4 regions of the Pseudomonas sp. CFBP 8772 genome follow, and region 4 is predicted to be linked to each of the others. Evidence: predicted binding sites of a transcription regulator. Region 4 holds the regulator's gene; each other region holds the start of a gene.
What was found. Region 4 encodes FliA, which starts transcription of late flagellar genes. Its sites were predicted from a motif close to CTAAAGTTTNNNNNNNNNNNGCCGNTAA; they were not measured.

Region 1: the regulator FliA is predicted to act here: its motif matches at 1,252-1,279, upstream of IFT99_RS12040 (methyl-accepting chemotaxis protein).
Region 2: the regulator FliA is predicted to act here: its motif matches at 1,896-1,923, upstream of IFT99_RS23145 (methyl-accepting chemotaxis protein).
Region 3: the regulator FliA is predicted to act here: its motif matches at 1,326-1,353, upstream of motA (flagellar motor stator protein MotA).

What each region holds. Positions count from the first base shown of each region.
Region 1 is NZ_JACYUI010000005.1:17,823-21,031, forward strand. Features, by position in the region: gene IFT99_RS12030 (hypothetical protein) at 1-503, opposite strand, end outside; tRNA gene IFT99_RS12035 (tRNA-Met) at 938-1,014, opposite strand; gene IFT99_RS12040 (methyl-accepting chemotaxis protein) at 1,447-3,209, shown strand, end outside.
Region 2 is NZ_JACYUI010000015.1:7,894-11,102, forward strand. Features, by position in the region: gene IFT99_RS23135 (sensor histidine kinase) at 1-69, opposite strand, end outside; gene IFT99_RS23140 (response regulator) at 66-1,670, opposite strand; gene IFT99_RS23145 (methyl-accepting chemotaxis protein) at 1,980-3,209, shown strand, end outside.
Region 3 is NZ_JACYUI010000014.1:66,582-69,790, forward strand. Features, by position in the region: gene motB (flagellar motor protein MotB) at 1-401, opposite strand, end outside; gene motA (flagellar motor stator protein MotA) at 405-1,256, opposite strand; gene IFT99_RS22925 (HDOD domain-containing protein) at 1,468-3,003, shown strand; gene IFT99_RS22930 (rhodanese-like domain-containing protein) at 3,050-3,209, shown strand, end outside.
Region 4 is NZ_JACYUI010000001.1:105,446-108,654, reverse strand. Features, by position in the region: gene IFT99_RS00480 (protein phosphatase CheZ) at 1-281, opposite strand, end outside; gene IFT99_RS00475 (chemotaxis response regulator CheY) at 301-675, opposite strand; gene fliA (RNA polymerase sigma factor FliA) at 919-1,662, opposite strand; gene fleN (flagellar synthesis regulator FleN) at 1,659-2,492, opposite strand; gene flhF (flagellar biosynthesis protein FlhF) at 2,610-3,209, opposite strand, start outside.

The DNA of each region.
Region 1 (3,209 bases), on a different contig from region 4:
GTGCGCAGGGGCAGGGTGACGCTGGCGCCGTCCTTGCTGATGACGAAAACTTCTGCTTCCTTCTTCGGCCGCGCCGCTTTGCCCTTGCCGCCGCTCGGGTTGCTGACCGCTTGATGCGTCTGATTGAGCACCTTCAACGCCAGGCTGTAGACGAGCTCCTGAAAACTCGGGTCGTCTTTATAGCTGGAGAGAATCCGGCTGATCGGAAACTTCGCGCTCAGGTCTTCGAGCGCGGCCATGTCGGCGGCTTCGGCGTCCTTGAGCTGCTTAAGCTGACCCATCAGCTCGTAGGCCTGGTCATCATCGAATCGGTCATGGGCGGCGCGTATGGCCAGGCGCAGATCGCGAATCTGGTCGCTTTCCTTGGCGCTCTGGAATGCGTCCAGCACCATCTCGCTGATGGTTTTGGCCTGTGGCACATGTTGTGAAAGGTTGATGGCTTCTTCGTAGGCTTGCTTCGACGACACGGCGTTTGCCGCCGGATCGGTATGGGAATCAGACATTGAACATCCACTGCTTCGTTAACTGGGGTTGAGGCGCGAAAAGCTCGGGGCGTTTCGAGGGGCGTAATCTATTGGACGAGGGCGCGGTTGTCACGGATTGCCGTCTTCGCCCGGACCGCAGGGCGATTGGCGTTGGATGCGCGCAGACTACGGAATCAAAAAGCCCGGCAATTGCCGGGCTAGTCTTACACGCAGGTGCCACCTTTATGGTGTGAGCCCGTCCCGCCTGTTGGATGCGTCCCTTTCGGACACGCCGACGCGGAAAGTGAAACGATTGAAAGCAGAGCAACCAGTCCAGCGATAGCGATCTTTTTCATATTGCCTCCGTGCACTGCGAGATGCAGTACAGGGCTATCGGCGATTTGGGATCCCGCTTTAGGCACAGAACGCCAGAAACAACAAAGCCCGCACAAGGCGGGCTTTGTTGAGGTACTTGGTGGCTACACAGGGACTTGAACCCCGGACCCCAGCATTATGAATGCTATGCTCTAACCAACTGAGCTATGTAGCCAAGTGGCGCGCATTATTCGCTCAGATCACATATGTGTCAAGCGTCTCTTTGAAAAAATTTATCCACGCGATCAATCGGTTAGCCTCACGGCTCTTCTACCATTTTCTCACCCCTGCACGCTGGTGACAGTTTCACTCCTTGCGCTGAGTGCTTTTGCCCCACTTTCGCGCACTCAGCGTGCACTGTCCTCGATCTCGTGCCCGGTTTGATGGCCTCGTGCTATCGGTCCGGTTCTTGCTTATGCCTGCCGCAACGATGCCGTTATAGAACTAGGTGGCTGCGGCTTTCGATAAGTCTGAGTGCGGCCCTCGTTCAAAAGATGGGCGGTTATCGTTTTTAAAACACAGACATGGCATTTTGCCGGTAAAAATGTAAGGCAGCGCAGCGATGATTATTCGTCGCGCAGCGTCTGTCGGTGAGGAGTGGTTGGCTATGCAGAGTCTTTTGTCGCCAGGCATCCGCCTGCTCGGACGTCTCGGGTTCGCGCGCAAGTTTCAGGTGCTCTTCTTTCTGTTCATCTTGCCGCTCGCGGGCAGCCTGTGGATGATCGGCCAGGATTACCGCAGCAAGCTGGAGGTGATTTCTCAGGAGCAAGCCGGTGTGCGCCAGCTCATGGCACTCGATGCGCTGGATGTGCAACTGACAGCACAGCGCAACCGCGCCGCGCGCTGGAAGGCTGCCGACATTCTTCGTGATCCGACGCCGGCCGCGAAGGCAGCCATGAACGCGCTGGATGCCGCCAACCCTGACCTGACCCGCACCCTGGCGTCCCTGGGCGATGAACTCAAGGCACAGAACGCCAGCGCGGACATCATGACGCGGTATCAAGCGCTGCAGGCCTCGGTCAAAGGCATGGATTCGGAATCTCTGCGCAGCGTCGGTTGGTGGCCGGACGGCTACGATCGTTTTACCTCTGCCCTTACGGCGCTGCAGAGTCTGCGTGAACAGATGGCCATGGACAGCGGCTTGATCCTTGATCCCTGGCTTGAAACCTACTTGCTGATGCAAATCGCCACACAGCAGGCGCCGGAACTGGTCGAGCGAGTAGGGCGGATGGCGAGTATCGGCCAGTCGTCGATCGCATCAGGGCAGTTCTCGCTGCAGAGCCGTCTTCAGATGCGCGACCTGCGCAGTCGCATCGGTGACGCCCGTGATCAACTGGTCAAAGCCGTGAGCTCGCTGAAATCGAAAGCGTACCCGGGCATGGAGGTCTGGACGCGTCAGTATGAAGACAGTCTTCAGCGCCTTGATAACGAATTGAAAGTGCTCGACGACGGCGTGTTCGGCGGCAGCATCAAGCTCGACCCTGCTGCGTTCGAGCGCAGCGTCGACGGTGTCAGCGATGGATTGGCGGCCTTACGCAAGCAATCGCTCTCATCATTGACCAGCCGGCTCGATTATTACCATGAGCAGTCCACTCTGCAGTTCGTGCCGATCGCTGCGATTTTCAGCATTCTAGCGCTCGCGGCGCTGTATCTCTTCATGTGCCTCCAGGCGTCGATCCAGCGCAGCGCCAAGGGCATAACGACCCTGGCCGAGTCGCTGCGTGACGGCAATCTGTGCGTCGAGGTCGCCGTTCAGGGGCGTGACGAACTCGCAGCCATCAGCACCGCCCTCAACGTAGCAGTGGTGCAACTGCGCACCAGTCTCTTGGGTGTCAACCACGAAACCCAGCAACTGGGTTCTGCGGTGCTGACCCTCAACGCGCAGTCCGGCAGCACGCTCAACGAAGTGGAAGATCAACAACAGCAGATCAGCCAGATCGCCGCTGCGGCCACCGAGCTGGCCGCGACGTCCATGGGGGTTGCCCGCAGTTGCGAAGCCGCATCCGGCAGCGCCCAGGCCACCCGACGCATCGCCGAAGACAGCAGCCGCGACAGTCAGCGCACCACGGCGAGTATTCAGCAACTGAACCAGAAGTTGACCGACACTGCTAATGCGTTGAGCAAGGTCAGCGAGCAGGGGCAGCAGATCCAGTCCGTGGTGGACACCATTCGCGGCATCGCCGAACAGACCAACCTGCTGGCGCTCAATGCTGCCATTGAAGCGGCGCGTGCGGGCGAGCAGGGCCGTGGCTTCGCCGTGGTCGCTGACGAGGTGCGCAGCCTGTCCCAGCGGACACAGGCTTCCACCGCGCAAATTGCCGGGACCGTGGACAGCCTGCGGTCGACCGTCAGCCAGGCCGTTAGCCTGAT
Region 2 (3,209 bases), on a different contig from region 4:
GTTCTTCATGTCATGGACGGTGGAAGCAATCACCATCGAGAAGTCGAGCCCGAGATCCTGATCTTTCATTCGCCAAAAGCCCTGAGCCGCAGTTTCTGGAAACGTTCGAAGCGAGCGTCGCTTTCCGGCATCTTGCCCACCATCTTCAGACTGTTCTGACATTCCGCCAGGCTCGCCGCGTCGAGGTTATGAACGCCCATGTGCAGCAGCGACTGCGCCATGTTCAGCGCGATACTGATGTTCTTCGGTTGCAGGGCCAGGCCCTGGCGGAACAGGTCCTGCGCCTCGCCGAGCTTGCCGGCGCGGTAACAGCGAATGCCCTGAATGTTGAAATCGATGGCCGCCTTGCCCGCGCCCAGAATTTCAGGATCGTCGGTCTGCCTGGCGATGTTCTGCATGACCTGCGGGTCGTCACCGTAAATTTCGGCACAGCTTTTCAGAATGCCCGCGCCAGCGTCTTCCTGGCCGAGGGCCTTGAGCTGCGAAGCCACTGCCAGTGCCGCATCGGCGCTGAGAAACTGCTCCATGCCCTCGAGCCGCTCCATCGCCTGCTCGGTCAGCTTGGCGGCCATTTCAGGGTCGGAGGACGCGACGCTGGTGGCTTTCATCAGACGCGCGCGCACTTGCAGGCCGGCGTCGTTGCCGTTTTCCTTGGCCACTTCGGTCAGGGTCTGGTTGATCTCCACGCGGGTGCGCGCATCCAGGCCGCGTTCGCCGCCACGGCTGATCAGGGCCTGCGCAAAACCCAGGTTGGTTTCCGGGTCTTTGAAGCGGGAAAACTGGCCCTGGGAAACGGCCTGACGATACGCCTTTGAAGCGCCGTCGAAATCCTCGTTTTCCAGCGCCAGCTTGCCCAACAGACGCTGACGGCGCACGGCGTAAGGCGATAACCGCACCGCTTCTTCCAGCATCTTTTGCGCACGCTTGCTATCGCCGGTCGCCACCAGCACGTCCGCCAGCCCGTCATACAGCACCGGCATGGCATTGAAGGCGCGAATGGCTTCTTCGTAAACGGTCTGCGCTTCAGCATGGCGCCCACGCTTGAACAACAGTTTGCCCAACGCCGCATAGGCCCAGGGTTGCGGACGATCAGCGAGGATCGACTTGAGAAAGGCTTCCAGCGGCTCGTGCTGATTGAGGTCACGCAAGGCGTCGGCTTTATAGCGCAGGCAAAGCGGCGCGAAGCGGGGTTCCTGTTGGGTCAGTGCGACGCAGGCGTTCAGCACCTCGGTCGGATTGCCACGGTCCAGCGCCTGCAAAATCGGCTTGAGCAACGTCTTGCGCTGGACGATCTTCTCCAGACGCTGAGCCAGGCTCGCGCGGTTGAACGGCTTGGTCAGGTAGGCATCCGGCTCCCACTCCAGCGCACTCATCACCATCGCCTGGCTGTTTTCGGCGGTGACCATGACGAACACACTTTCATGGCTGATCAGCCGATCGGTCATCAGGTCTTCGAGCACCTGTTGGCCGTTCTTCTTGCCGTCGCCCAGATTGAAGTCGTGGAGAACGAAGTCGTAGCGCTTCTGCGCGCACATCTTCAACGCCTCCTCGCCGGTGTCGGCGGTGTCCACCACCTTGACCCCCAACTCGCGCAGCATCGATCGGACCGAACTGCGGAAGTCGGAAAAATCGTCGACGATCAGAAAGTTTTTTTGGTTCCACGCCAGCATCGAGATTCCTGTCACCGGATAAAAATTCGGCCCTGAGGCACTTGCAAGAGCGGCGGTCTCGTCCCCGACGTCGGGGTAGAGACGGCCAATAGAGTTGCGGCATGACGCCACTTGTCCGAGTTATCGGCGGCAGCGGAGCAAAGCTTAGGCACCCGGCGCTGGAAAAGTGACGCGTACGCGCCGTTGCGACGGAGGATCAACGCCCAAGCAAGCGCAGGAGAATGGGTAAAGTCCTCGGGCGTCCCGCCGATATCCAGTCATGCAACGCGTAGCCAACAGCCACAACCCCACCCTCTCCGAGTGCGCCCTATGTCCTGGCTGACCGATCTGAAATTGAAGACCAAGCTCCTTTCGGCATTCTGCCTGTGTGCGCTGATCACTGTAGTGGTGGGTGTGCTGGGACAGAGCGGTATCTCGCGCCTGTACGAGCTGTTTGAAAATACGGTGAGCGACAACCTGGTGTCGATCGCCAAGGTCGATTCGGTCAAGGCCAACGTCATCGCCACCAACCGCGACTTTTTCAAGGCCATCGGACTGAGCGCGCTCAAAGCCAACCCTGACGACATCAACGCCGCGATCCAGTCACTGAAAGAAAACCAGGCCCAGGCCGAGACGGACTTCAAGACCTACCGCGCCACGCCGCTCGATCCGGATGAAAAAGCCGCAGGCGATGACTTCGAACGCGACTGGGCCGCTTACATCAGCGCCGCCCTCAATGCGCTGTCTGTGGCGCAGAGCGGAGACCTGGAGCAAGCCAGCAAACTGGCCGCGACCAGCGTGACGCCCAGCTATCGCAAGACCATGGGCGAATTGAAAATCATGATCGAATCCAATCTGCGCCAGGCCAACGAGCAGGCACAGGCCGGGGTTGAAACCGACACCCAGGTGACGTGGATTCTGATCATCGGTTCGCTGATCGCGGTGGTGTGCGCCATTGCGCTGGGGCTGATCGTCACGCGCATGATCACCCGGCCGATCTATCAATCGGTGGCAAGCGCCACTCGAGTGGCGGCCGGCGATCTGAGTCAGCCCATCCACGTCGGCGGCCAGGACGAAACCGGGCAGTTGCTCAAGGCGCTGTCCACCATGCAGGGCAGCCTCAAAGGCACGGTTCAGCAGATCGCCACCGCCTCGGATCAGCTGGCTTCTGCGGCTGAAGAGCTGACCATGGTGACCGACGACAGCACCCGCGGGCTGATGCGTCAGAACGATGAAATCCAGCAGGCCGCCACGGCCGTCAACGAGATGACCGCCGCGGTGGAAGAAGTGGCGCGTAACGCCGCCAGCGCGTCGCAGGTGTCTGCGCAGACGTCCGAAGACGCCATCAAGGGTCAGCAACAAGTCCAGCAGGCTGTCACCGCGATGAACACCATGACCGTGGAAATCACCGAATCGACCGAGCGCGTCGGAGCGCTGGCCGGGCAGATCCGCGACATCACCAAAGTGCTCGACGTGATCCGCGGGATTGCCGAGCAGACCAACCTGCTGGCGCTCAACGCGGCCATTGAAGCCGCCCGCGCCGGCGAGCAGGGTCGAGGC
Region 3 (3,209 bases), on a different contig from region 4:
TCGTTGATCTTGTTCTGCAACTCTTGCAGCAACATTTCCAGACGGTCCTGCTCGACCTGCTCGGCGGCGGCGTCCTGCTGATCCGCGTCGACCGGCACACGATCCGGCGAAGGCGTGGATTGCACCTCCGGGTTCAGCGTCTGGTCCGGGGACATTTCCGGCGAACCGCCCAGGTCAATGACATAGGGCGAGCCGCTGTCGGAAAACCCGACCGGGTCCTTGAAGTAACCGGCGATGGCGAGCAGTTGCTCCGGCGTGGCAGACGACATCAGCCACAGCACCAGGAAGAACGCCATCATCGCCGTCGCGAAGTCGGCAAATGCGATTTTCCAGGCGCCGCCGTGATGCCCTCCGCCATAGCGCTTGACGCGCTTTATGATGATCGGCTGATTATTTTCCATGGATCAACGACCGCGGACAGCTTGTTCCAGCTCGCTGAAGCTGGGGCGATGGGCCGGATACAGAACCTTGCGACCGAACTCCACGGCCAGCGAAGGCGGCACGCCGGACGCGGACGCTACGAGGGAAGCTTTGATCGATTCATAGACGTTCATTTCTTCCTTGGCATCGTGGGCCAGGGAAGTGGCCAACGGGCCGAAGAAACCGTACGCCGCGAGAATACCGAAGAAGGTACCGACCAGCGCCGCGCCGACGTGCATGCCGATCGCCGCTTTGTCGCCGGAGCCCAGGGAGGCCATGGTCACCACGATACCCAGTACCGCAGCAACGATACCGAAACCTGGCATGGCATCGGCGACACCGGTCACGGCGTGGGAAGGATGCTCGAGCTCTTCTTTCATGCTCAGCAATTCCATGTCGAACAAGCCTTCCAACTCGTGGGGCGCCATGTTGCCGGAAGACATGATGCGCAGGTAATCGCAGATGAAAGCGATCATGCGGGTGTCTTTGAGCACGCCAGGGTATTTGGCGAAAATGGGGCTGTTCTCAGGCTCCTCGATGTCGCCTTCGATGGCCATCATGCCTTCGCGACGGCTCTTGTTGAGGATCTCGTAGACCAGGCCCAGCACTTCGAGGTAGTAGCCATGGGTGAACCGGGTGCTGAACATCTTCAAGGACTTCTTGATGACCAGCATGGTCATATAGCCCGGGTTGGCTTGCAGGAATGCACCCAGCGCCGCACCGCCGATGATCATGACCTCGAAAGGCTGGATCAACGCTGCGATCTGACCGTGGGACAGTACGTATCCGCCGAGAACGCTCGCGAAAACGACGATGATGCCGATAATTTTTGCCATAGGTAGAAAATACTTACTGAGTCGGGTTCATGGTCATTGTGCGAGAAGCGCTTGAAACTCTTGTCCTGCTTATCGGCATGAATGCGCCAGACTATAGTCAGATCACAGGAAAATGCTGACCGGTGCGTCGCAACGGACGTTGCGCCACGAGGGCCAGCATGATGCCAGTATCCGACATCGATCTAACCTCCCAGCCGTACGGGTGTTGTGAATGCAATCAGATAAAGCTTCTTCGCTACCTGTCCCGCGCACCCTGGATCAATGGATAAAACAACTCGACGGCATCGCCCTGCCGGTGCCCGGGGTGGCGCATCAGCGCGTGCAGGCAGCATTGACCGACAGTCGCCGCTCGCTGCGCGATATTGCCGATCTCATGCAGGACAGCCCGGCGCTGGTGCTCAACGTTTTGCGTGACGCCAACCTGCACAGCCCCGCCACCGCCCAGCCTGCGGAGAGCCTTGAAGTCGCCATCAACCGATTGGGCCTGGCGCGCACCGAAGCGCTGTTGGCGCGACTGCCCAGTGTCGATGCACGGGATATCCCGGTGGCGCTCCGTCAGCTACAGCTGATCAGTCAGCACGCCATGCAGCAGGCTTACGGCCTGTTCGCCAACCAACTGGCCCGGCTGTGGCAGGACATCCATCTCGGCAGCCTGCTGTTTCTGTCGCCGCTCTGGCCGATGGCGCTGGCGCACCCCACATTGCTGGAAGCGTGGGAGTTGCGGGTTATCCACAAGGGTGAGTGCGCGAAGACTGTGGAAAACACGCTGTTTGGCGTGCGGCTGGTGGATTTGTGTCTGGGGCTGGCACAGCATTGGCGCCTGCCGATCTGGGTGACCCAGGGTTACGAACTGCTGACCTCACAGCAACGCAATCTGGTAAGCGTGCTGCGCATCGCCCACAGCAACAACGACCCACTCAAGCAGCAACAGCAACTCGACGCCGATCTGCCGCTGCGGCGCTGGCTTAACCAGCCCGCCAATACAATTCTGCTAGCCAACGGCCTCGCGCTGTCGGCGCACCAGGCCTGGGACACGCCGCACAGCCTGCGCTGGCAGCTATTGACCAGCCTGTACCTGCAGCAGCCACTCGACGAGCTTCAGCAGCAGGTTCATCAGAACGCGGCGGCCAGCGCTCGCCAGCATTCCGGCCCGGATATCTGGCACCCCGCGCAGGCGTTGCTCTGGCCGTGGCATGCGCGAAGGATACATAAAGGCTTGCTGCCCGCCCCGCCACCCTCGCCCGACGCCCTGCAACTGTGGCGCAAGCACTGCGCGGATCTGTTGAAAGAGCCCGGCATTTTCATCAACGCGATACACCTGACCACCTGCGCCCGGGACGCTCTGGTGGCGGCGGGCATGCAGCGGGTGGTGTTGCTGATGACCGATCGCAAGACCGACAGCCTGCGTGTGCATCAGATTGCGGGTGTGGACAAGTCGGCCGCGGCGTTGCTGGTGCCTTACAAAGACAGCACCGTGCTGCAACGCCTGCTCGCTCAGCCCACGCAATTACGCCTGACGCCGGCCAACAACGCTCAGTTTTCGGCGCTGCTGCCGCCACAACTGCGCAATTTGTTCAGCGGCGAGAACCTGCTGATCCGCTCACTGGCCAGCAACGGACGCGTGGTGATGATGGTGATGGCCGATCAGGGCGGTGGCCCGTTTTCCGAGATGTCCGTCCAGGCTTTCGGAAAAACCGGTCAGTGCATCGAGAAAGCGCTTACTGCCTTTAGCCATCGCAATGGCTGACGGCTGAGCTACAATTCGCAACCTTTTCGCGATCCGGAGACGCTAGATGTCTGCCTTTTCAAGCTTGCCGCTGGTCATCGAGCCCGCCGACCTGCAAGCACGCCTCAGCGCGCCAGAGCTCATTCTGGTCGACCTGACCAGCCCGGCCCGCTATGAGGCCGGGCATATCCCGGGAGCACGATTCGTCGATCCGAAGCGTACGCAAC
Region 4 (3,209 bases):
CTGACCACGTACGACAGCCGCTCGGTGGCGTCGGTGATCTGGGAGACCTCCTCGGCCTGGGGCATGTTCGGGTCGATCTGGAAGTTGACGATCGCGCTGTGCAGCTCGCGCGTCAGTTTGCCGACTTCCTGATACAGGCCGCGGTCGCGGGTCTGGTTAAGCTCATGGATCAGTTGCACGGCGTCGCCGAACTTGCCTTTTTCAAGGCTCGCGACCAGCTCTTGTGCGTGTTTCTTCAGGGTTGACTCAAAGTCACCCATTGTCGAATCTTTGGAATCCATAGCGCCCTCGCAGCGGACATCAGCTATTGACGCGCTCAAATATTTTTTCGATTTTTTCTTTGAGCACTTGCGCGGTGAACGGCTTCACCACGTAGCCGTTCACACCGGCCTGAGCGGCTTCGATGATCTGCTCGCGCTTGGCTTCGGCAGTCACCATCAGCACCGGCAGACTGCGCAGACGCTCGTCGGCACGCACCTGACGCAACAGGTCGATGCCGGACATGCCCGGCATGTTCCAGTCAGTGACGAGGAAGTCAAAAGCGCCGCTTTGCAGCATGGGCAATGCGGTGAGTCCGTCATCTGCTTCGGCCGTGTTGGTGAACCCAAGGTCACGCAACAGGTTTTTTATGATCCGCCGCATCGTTGAGAAGTCATCAACGATGAGGATTTTCATGTTCTTGTCCAATTCGACCTCCAAGCAGTCTTTAACGCGTTCAGCACCTGAACGCGCGTCCAATCAATACCGTCTGTGCCGAACATGAAAAGGGGTTTCAATCGACCGGAACGAGCGCAGCGAAACCGGATCATCTACGACCCGGTTCGACCGACTCCTGCCGTGTCTCTTTTGCTTCCCGCTCACGTCTTGCACAGCCGGTCTTACAAGCAAAACACGCAGGCCTCATGGCCTGCGCCTGATTCACGAACGTGCGCGCCACTCGCCAAGACGACCGCGCAGCCGCGCCGCGCATTGACTGTGCAGCTGGCTGACACGCGATTCGCTGACCCCCAGGACCTCACCGATTTCCTTGAGGTTCAGCTCTTCGTCGTAGTACAGCGACAAGACCAGGCGTTCACGTTCGGGCAAGTTGGCGATCGCCTCGGCCAGCGCGGCCTGGAAGCGCTCGTCTTCCAGATCCCGCGACGGTTCGAGGGACTGGCTCGCGCCGTCCTCGTGCAGCCCTTCGTGTTCGCCGTCCTGCAACAGGTCGTCGAAACTGAACAGGCGGCTGCCCAGGGTATCGTTCAAAATCCCGTAGTAATCGTCGAGACTCAATTCAAGTTCGGCAGCAACCTCGTGATCTTTAGCGTCACGGCCGGTTTTTGCTTCGATTGCACGAATCGCGTCGCTGACCATGCGCGTGTTGCGGTGGACCGAGCGCGGTGCCCAGTCCCCCTTGCGCACTTCGTCGAGCATCGCGCCACGGATACGAATACCCGCGTACGTCTCGAAACTGGCCCCTTTGGTGGAGTCGTATTTGGTCGAGACTTCGAGCAAGCCAATCATGCCCGCCTGAATCAAATCCTCGACCTGCACACTGGCCGGCAGACGCGCCAGCAAGTGGTAGGCGATTCGTTTGACCAGCGGTGCATAACGCTCGATCAGCTCATACTGGGAGTCTTTGGACGATTTGCTGTACATGCGATAGCCACTTGCTGTCATGAGACGGGCCCTGCGCTGGTGTGATGCACGAGGCGTTCTACGAAAAATTCCAGGTGACCGCGCGGGTTCGCCGGCAGCGGCCAGGTGTCGACTTTCTGCGCGATGGCCTTGAACGCCAGGGCACATTTGGAACGCGGAAACGCTTCGTACACGGCGCGCTGTTTCTGCACGGCCTTGCGTACGCATTCGTCGTACGGCACGGCGCCTACATACTGCAGGGCCACGTCGAGAAAACGGTCGGTGACTTTCGTCAGCTTGGCGAAGAGGTTGCGCCCTTCCTGCGGGCTCTGGGCCATGTTGGCCAGGACGCGGAAGCGGTTCATGCCGTAATCGCGGTTGAGCAGTTTGATCAGGGCGTAGGCGTCGGTGATCGACGTGGGCTCGTCGCACACCACCAGCAGCACTTCCTGGGCGGCGCGGACAAAGCTCACGACCGACTCGCCGATGCCGGCGGCCGTATCAATGACCAGCACATCGAGGTTGTCGCCGATGTCACTGAAAGCCTGAATCAGCCCGGCATGCTGCGCCGGGGTCAGGTGGACCATGCTCTGGGTGCCCGATGCCGCCGGCACGATGCGTACGCCGCCCGGGCCCTGCAGCAGGACATCGCGCAGCTCGCACCGCCCTTCGATGACATCAGCCAGGGTGCGCTTGGGGGTCAGACCCAACAATACGTCGACGTTGGCCAGACCCAGATCGGCGTCCAGCAGCATGACGCGACGTCCCAGCTCGGCCAGCGCCAGTGAAAGATTCACTGAAACGTTGGTCTTGCCTACGCCACCTTTGCCACCGGTCACCGCGATAACCTGTACGGGATGCATGCTGCCCATGTTAATTGTTTACCTTGTCTTGCTTAGACCTAAGCCACATGTCGGGCTGCACGTTCAGTGCCTGAACAATGCCTGGCAGACCATCGATGCAGGAAAATTCCACTGTCATTTCTCTACCTAGCCCGCACGCTTGCCGGTGCTGTGATAAAGATCCGCAAACATATCCGCCATCGCTTCCTCGCTAGGCTCCTCCTGCATCTGCACACTCACAGCCCGGCTCACCAATTGGTGCCGACGCGGCAAATGCAGATCATCCGGTATCCGTGGGCCATCCGTGAGATAGGCCACAGGCAGTTCGTGTGTCACGGCCAGGCTGAGCACTTCGCCGAGGCTGGCCGTTTCGTCGAGCTTGGTCAGGATGCACCCGGCCAGGCCGCAACGTTTGTAACTGTGATAAGCCGCTGACAGCACCTGCTTCTGGCTGGTTGTTGCCAGCACCAGGTAGTTGCGCGCCTTGATGCCACGGCCGGCGAGGGTTTCCAGTTGCAGACGCAGTGCCGGATCGCTGGCTTGCAGGCCGGCGGTGTCGATCAACACCACGCGCTTGCGCAACAGCGGCTCCAGCGCCTGTGCCAGGGACTGGCCCGGGTCGACGTGGGTGACCGGTACATTGAGGATCCGGCCCAGGGTTTTAAGCTGTTCCTGAGCGCCAATGCGGAAACTGTCCATGCTCACCAGCGCGATATTTTGCGCGCCGTATTTCAACACATATCGGGC